Roseobacter denitrificans OCh 114: one gene and its partner. Each later gene encodes a partner of the first gene's protein in a complex. Links are inferred from orthologs where the notes say so. Each region holds a gene or a part of one and is shown on either strand. Other genes may lie near its edges.

Evidence for each region.
Region 2: the proteins of meaB (region 1) and scpA are in contact, whole or in part, in a crystal structure (PDB 8DPB), measured with the Methylorubrum extorquens proteins. The link is inferred for Roseobacter denitrificans OCh 114 from one-to-one orthologs. Residues at the interface, in SOR26638.1 of Methylorubrum extorquens: Arg20, Ala21, Ala24, Arg25, Thr28, Ser32, Arg33, Arg34, His37, Thr98, Gly99, Gly100, Ser101, Ile102, Leu103, Lys106, Thr107, Ala110, Ala113, Ile114, Asp115, Arg116, Ala118, Phe119, Ile120, Arg121, Pro122, Pro124; in SOR27001.1 of Methylorubrum extorquens: Glu577, Glu578, Asn579, Asp580, Gly581, Arg582, Arg583, Arg585, His596, Ala604, Ser605, Ala608, Asp609, Gly611, Phe612, Asp613, Val614, Asp615, Ile616, Gly617, Pro618, Leu619, Glu625, Arg628, Gln629, Val631, Glu632, Asn633, Asp634, Glu661.

What each region holds. Positions count from the first base shown.
Region 1 is NC_008209.1:1,615,078-1,618,377, forward strand. What follows is about bases 300-3,282. They hold meaB (methylmalonyl Co-A mutase-associated GTPase MeaB), read left to right. Parts: upstream 300-1,287; coding sequence 1,288-2,277; downstream 2,278-3,282. Other genes in these bases: hrpB (ATP-dependent helicase HrpB), read right to left, coding at 300-1,194; rpmB (50S ribosomal protein L28), read left to right, coding at 2,414-2,713; RD1_RS07770 (hypothetical protein), read left to right, coding at 2,815-3,168; RD1_RS07775 (copper chaperone PCu(A)C), read left to right, coding at 3,214-3,282. In the rest of the region: more of hrpB, read right to left, coding at 1-299; more of RD1_RS07775, read left to right, coding at 3,283-3,300. UniProt on the Escherichia coli protein: Binds and hydrolyzes GTP. Likely functions as a G-protein chaperone that assists AdoCbl cofactor delivery to the methylmalonyl-CoA mutase (MCM) ScpA and reactivation of the enzyme during catalysis.
Region 2 is NC_008209.1:1,942,972-1,946,288, reverse strand. Bases 33-3,032 are described here. They hold scpA (methylmalonyl-CoA mutase), read right to left. Parts: upstream 2,598-3,032; coding sequence 468-2,597; downstream 33-467. Other genes in these bases: RD1_RS09420 (hypothetical protein), read right to left, coding at 2,560-3,032; RD1_RS09430 (VOC family protein), read right to left, coding at 33-471. Also shown: more of RD1_RS09430, read right to left, coding at 1-32; more of RD1_RS09420, read right to left, coding at 3,033-3,317. UniProt on the Escherichia coli protein: Catalyzes the interconversion of succinyl-CoA and methylmalonyl-CoA. Could be part of a pathway that converts succinate to propionate.

The DNA of each region.
Region 1 (3,300 bases):
CGCGTTCAACATGCGCAGCACCGCATGCGCCTCCGCCAACCGCCCGGCGTGCGGCGGTGACACAAAGCGCAACGCGTCCGGGCTGCTGCCCCAGATCGCCACCTCAAGGGCAAAACCGGTCAGATCGCCGACGTCGATCTCAGCAGGAGGAAAGGTCGCCAATGCGCCGTCTTCGCCCCTGGTCCATAGTTTGTAACAGGCACCGGGGGCGAGGCGACCGGCGCGTCCCGCGCGCTGGCGTGCCTCGGCCTTGGACACTTTTGTCGTCACCAGTCTGGCCATGCCGGATGCCGCATCAAAAACCGCGCGCCGCGACAGGCCCGCATCCACAACCACGCGTATCCCTTCGATGGTGAGCGAGGTTTCCGCAATCGCAGTGGCCAGAACCACCTTTCGCCCCTCCTTGCAGGGCGCGATGGCGGCGCGCTGGTCCTTGAAATCCATGGCGCCGTAAAGCGGCTGGAGGGTTGTATCGCCCGTCACATGGTCTTTCAGCGCCGCCAATGTACGTCTGATTTCCCCCTCACCGGGCAGAAAGGCCAGCACGCTGCCTTCTTCCTCATTCAATGCCTGCAGGATCAGATCGGCAGTGGCCGCCTCCAGCCTCCGGGTTTTGCCGATGGGCCGGGGCAGCCAGTGTTCGGTCACGGGATAACTGCGCCCTTGCGATGTGAGAACCGGCGCGCCCATCAGATCCGCCACCGGGGCTGCATCGAGCGTTGCAGACATCACCACCAGCAGCAGGTCATCGCGCAGCGCCTCTGCCACTTCCAGACATAGGGCAAGGCCCAGATCCGCATTGAGCGAGCGTTCGTGGAATTCGTCAAATATCACGGCACCCACGCCGGGCAGTTCCGGATCGCTTTGCAGCATACGCGTCAGGATGCCTTCGGTCACGACCTCGATCTGCGTGTCCTTACTGACCTTCGACTGGCCCTTGATCCGGTATCCGACACGACCGCCCAAGGGCTCGCCCAGCGTTTGCGCCATACGTTCGGCAGCGGCGCGGGCGGCCAGCCGCCGGGGTTCCAGCATCAGGATACGCCCGCGCGTCAGGCCCGCAGACAGGATCGCCAGCGGAACACGGGTCGTTTTGCCCGCACCGGGCGGGGCCTGCAGAACCACGCGTTTGTCACGGCCCAACGCGTCTATAACCGCAGGTAAAATCGCATCAATTGGCAAAGAAAAGGACATGTGGCCTCTTAGCCCATGGGTGCAGGCGCGCCAAGCACTGGACATTTCCCGGCGGCTGCCGGAAAACCATCGGGGAACAAAAGGGCAGGGCATATGGAGACGGCGCAGCTGGCGGCAGGCATCATAAAGGGCGAACGTCGTGCCTTGGCGCGGGGAATCACCCTGGTGGAAAGTGCGCGCGAGGATCACCGGGTGCAGGCCAGCGCCCTGTTGCAGCACCTGCCCCGGGACCGGCAGGCGCTGCGTATCGGGCTGTCGGGCACGCCGGGCGTCGGAAAATCCACCTTTGTCGAAAGCTTTGGCATGATGCTGGTGGAAAAGGGCCTGCGGGTCGCCGTTCTGGCGGTTGATCCGTCATCGTCCCGCTCGGGCGGGTCGATCCTTGGGGATAAAACACGGATGGACCGGCTGGCCCGTGCGCCCAACGCCTTCATCCGCCCCTCGCCGAGCCAGACGCACCTTGGTGGCGTGGCGCGGCGCACGCGCGAGGCGGTTGCGTTGTGCGAGGCGGCGGGGTTTGATGTGGTTTTGATCGAAACCGTGGGCGTGGGGCAATCCGAAACCGTGGTTGCGGAAATTTCCGATCTCTTTCTGCTCTTGCTGGCCCCGGCGGGCGGGGATGAATTGCAGGGCGTCAAACGCGGAATCATGGAGATCGCGGATATGATTCTGATCAACAAGGCGGACGGGGATCTCAAGCCTGCGGCAACGCGGACCTGTGCGGATTATGCGGGGGCCTTGCGGCTTTTGCGCAAGCGGCCACAGGATCCCGATGGATTTCCCAAGGCGGCCATGGTGTCGGCCCTCAACAGCATAGGTCTGGCCGATGTCTGGGGCGATATCGAAACGCTGACCGCATGGCGGCGCGCGCAGGGGTTTTGGGACCGCACCCGCGCTGCTCAGGCGCGCTACTGGTTTGGTCAGGACGTGCGCAACGCCCTGCTTGAACAGTTGGAAACCCCGAAGGCACGCGCGGCCTTGCAGTCCTTTGGCGACAAGGTCGCAGCTGGTGAGATGCCCCCTTCTGTCGCCGCACAGTCGTTTTTGCAGGGTCTTGAGCGGCGCGAGGGATCAAAGTCGTGATTTTGCGCCCGGCTTGGGTTGACCGGACGTGCGATTCCCACTAAAGCCAGCGAACGAATTTCCGGGGTTCGGCGTGACGCCAGCCCCTTTGTCGTTTACCGGACCGCCGGTGCGACCTGTAAAAAAGGATGATCTCATGTCGCGCGTATGCGAATTGACCGGAAAAGGCCCGATGACTGGCAACAACGTCAGCCACGCCAACAACAAGACACGTCGGCGCTTTCTGCCGAACCTGAATGATGTGACCCTGCAGTCCGAAGCATTGGGCCGTGGGTTCAAGTTCCGCATTTCCGCCGCGGCACTGCGCACCGTGGATCACCGGGGCGGGTTGGATAAATTCATGGCGAAGGCCAAGGACAGCGACCTGTCCGCTAACGCCCTGAAAGTAAAAAAAGCGATCAGCAAAGCATCCGATGGTGCCGAAGCGCTGAGCTAAGCCTGCGTGCAAGAAGTCTTGTAAGGGCTCCGACCTGAAAAGGTCGGGGCCTTTCGCTTTTGTGCTGGAAAGTGACGCCGCCCGGATCGTATAATCGGGGCATGTTGCGTGCCTCTTTATCCCCTGTGCTTGGTGTTCTGCTGAGCCTGCTGCTGATCGCCACTGGTCACAATATGGCGATGGCGCGCGGTGCGGCGGGCGCGACAGGGCAAATGGTGATCTGCACCGGTGCAGGCCCCGTGGTCGTCTATATGGATGCAGAAGGCGCGCCAACGGATGCGCCGCATATCTGTCCCGACTGTATTCTGGTGATCGGTGATCTGGCGTCCCCTGTCATCTTGACGCCACCGACCGAGATTATTGGCACGCAGGTCAAGATGTTGCGGCGCGACATCGCGCGCGCCTGCGACGTTGAGACCGGGTTCAAGAGCCGTGCACCCCCTGCCGTGCTCTGAGTCGTAAAACCCATCAAAAACGTCATATTTTTCAAGGAGACATCCATGTTCCCTTCTCACGTCTCGCGTGCTGTTCTGGCAGCCGCGTTCATCACTCTGCCCACATTCGCCTTTGCCGATATCGTCATTGAT
Region 2 (3,317 bases), 330 kb from region 1 along the record:
ACGGCGCAGTGTGACCCCAGAGCGCGGCAGGCGTTCAGCCGGGTGCGGTGCGGATTGCCATTCGATCAAGGCCGGGGCGCAATTGTCAAAGGGCAATATTCCATCCTGTGGCACGGCCATCTGCCAACGCAGATCGCCCCGCTTCAAAGCGACCGGCTTTCCGAACGCCTCCGGCATGTTGACCAGTGTTTCGGCTAAATCACCTGTCCGGCAAATCCAATTGGTCAGGCGCGGCGCGCCCTCGAAACGGTCCAGATCAAACCACCTCGGTCGATCTGGCTGCGGCGCATCCGGGTTGATGGCAATCGCCTCAAGGTACAGCCCCGCTTCGAGGCCCAGCAGGGCGTTATGCGTAAAAAACACGTCATGCGCGCCACCGTCTTGCAGGGCGACGCCAAGCGCATCTTCGACATAAGCGCGCGCGGCCGACAGCGTTTCACCGGCGATTGCAATATGGTCAAACGCGATCAACCGCGCGCCTCGGCAATCAGTTTGAGGATATCCTGCGCCGCTTCGGGGATATTGGTGCCCGGTCCGAAAATGGCCTTAACCCCTGAATCGTAAAGGAACTGATAGTCCTGCTGTGGGATTACGCCACCGCAGATCACCAGAATATCCTCCGCTCCCGCTTCCTTGAGGGCCGTGACCAATTGCGGTGCCAGTGTCTTGTGGCCCGCCGCCTGGCTGCTGATGCCGATCACATGCACATCGTTGTCAACCGCATCCTGTGCGGCCTCGGCGGGCGTCTGAAAGAGCGGTCCGACGTCCACATCAAACCCGATATCCGCAAAAGCGGTCGCGATCACCTTGGCCCCCCGGTCATGCCCGTCCTGCCCCATTTTCACGACCAGCATACGCGGTCTGCGCCCTTCGGTCTCGGCAAAGGCTTCGACCGATTTCTGAATGGCGGCAAAACCCGCATCCCCTTCGTAAGCCGCGCCATAAACACCGGCGAGGGTTTTTACTTCGGCTCTGTGGCGGCCAAAAATCTTTTCCATCGCCATGCTGATCTCTCCTACTGTTGCGCGGGCGCGTGCCGCCTCAACGGCCGCTTCCAAAAGGTTGCCACCTTCCGCCGCGCGCCGGCTGAGTTCTTCAAGGGCGGCGTCGCAGGCCGCGCCGTCACGACCGGCACGTACCTGTTCCAGGCGCGCAATCTGACTTTGGCGCACGGCGGCGTTGTCGATGTCCAGAATGTCGATCAGGTCCTCTTTGTCGCGGCGGTACTTGTTGACACCGACAATCACTTCGGTGCCCCGGTCGATGTTGGCCTGACGGGTGGCGGCGGCCTCTTCGATGCGCAACTTGGGCATGCCGCTGGCCACGGCCTTGGTCATGCCGCCCATTTCCTCAACCTCTTCGATCAACTGCCACGCCGCCTCGGCCAGATCATGGGTCAGTTTTTCGACATAGTAGGACCCGGCCAGAGGGTCAACCACATTGGTCACACCCGTTTCTTCCTGCAAAATCAACTGGGTATTGCGTGCAATCCGGCTTGAGTTTTCCGTGGGCAACGCAATCGCCTCATCCAGCGCATTTGTGTGCAGCGATTGTGTGCCCCCCAACACCGCGCTCATCGCTTCATAGGCCGTGCGGATCACGTTGTTATAAGGGTCTTGTTCCTGAAGGCTCACACCGGAGGTCTGGCAATGGGTCCGCAACATCGAGGATTTGGGGTTCTTCGGTTCGAACTCCTCCATAATCCGCGACCAGAGCAAACGCGCGGCACGCAGCTTGGCCGCTTCCATGAAAAAGTTCATCCCGATGGCGAAAAAGAAGCTCAGCCGTCCGGCGAATTTATCCACATCCATGCCCCGCGCAATCGCGGCGCGCACGTATTCGCGCCCGTCAGCAAGGGTAAAGGCAAGCTCCTGCACGAGGTTCGCGCCCGCCTCCTGCATGTGATAGCCGGAGATGGAAATCGAATTGAATTTCGGCATCTCGGCGGAGGTATATTCGATGATATCCGCGATGATCCGCATCGAGGGTTCGGGCGGATAAACATAGGTGTTGCGCACCATGAATTCCTTGAGAATATCGTTCTGGATTGTCCCCGAAAGTACCGCGCGGTCATGCCCCTGCTCTTCCCCCGCGACGATGAAATTCGCAAGGATCGGAATAACCGCACCATTCATCGTCATGGAAACGGACACTTTATCCAGCGGGATGCCGTCAAAGAGGATTTTCATATCCTCAATACTGTCGATGGCCACGCCCGCCTTGCCCACATCGCCTTCAACGCGTTCGTGGTCGCTGTCATAACCCCGGTGTGTCGCCAGATCAAAGGCCACCGAAACACCTTGTTGCCCATTGGCCAGTGCTTGGCGGTAAAAGGCGTTGGATTCCTCAGCCGTCGAAAACCCGGCGTACTGGCGAATGGTCCAGGGGCGGCCTGCGTACATCGTGGCCTTGACGCCGCGCGTATAGGGCGCCGCACCGGGGGTTGAGCCGAGGTGTTTGACGTCTTTCAGGTCTTCTTCGGTATAGAACGGTTGTACGTCGATCCCTTCAAGCGTGCGCCACGTCAGGTCCTCAATCGGACGGCCGCGCAATTCAGCTTCAGCGAGGGCGCGCCATTTGTCTTTTGTCGAGCTCATCTTCTTGTCCTTTGTTTTGTGCCATCCGCGGCAGGGTTGGCCCTGCTCTTTCCGGGCGGCGATCCTCTCTCAGTGTGGCACGGCCATCAGCGCCCGCTGTCAGCCACATTATATCATCAGCATGGATTTCCCGCAGGGCTGCATGCTCTTCATTCGTAAACGGATTCCAGCGGCCCATGCCAAAGGGCAGGTCCGACGATGCGGCTCCGCGATCATTTAACACCCGGCGCAGTTCAGGCAGGCGCGGCATCCGGTTCAGCCATGCGCGCTGCGTGTCAAACGGCGCATCCAAACCGGCGCCCTGCGCCAAAATCAAGTCAGAACGCCCCCTGAAGTCTTCAAACGGCAAAACGGCAATCGTGGTTCGCGGCAGCGCATCAGAGATATCGGTGATCACATCCCGCCACCCGCGCGCATCCCGCGCGATTTGCGCCAAGGCATCACGATCCGGCACATCCAGCCCTTGTGAAATACCATGCGCAAGGGCCGAACACCAATATGTCTCAAGACTGCGGATACTGATCAAAACGGTTGAAATCTGTGCCCCAAGCCTCCCCGCGACCTGCTTTAGCCGCGCGCCCGCCGCCGGGTAGAGCCTGCGTTGCTCAATATTCTGCGCCACGCTCCCGAGGCTGTCCGCATCGCTGATCAGGAGAGTTTGCATGCCGCGTTGGCGCGCTTGATCCATCTGGCTTTGCACGCAGCCATAATCCTGCGCTG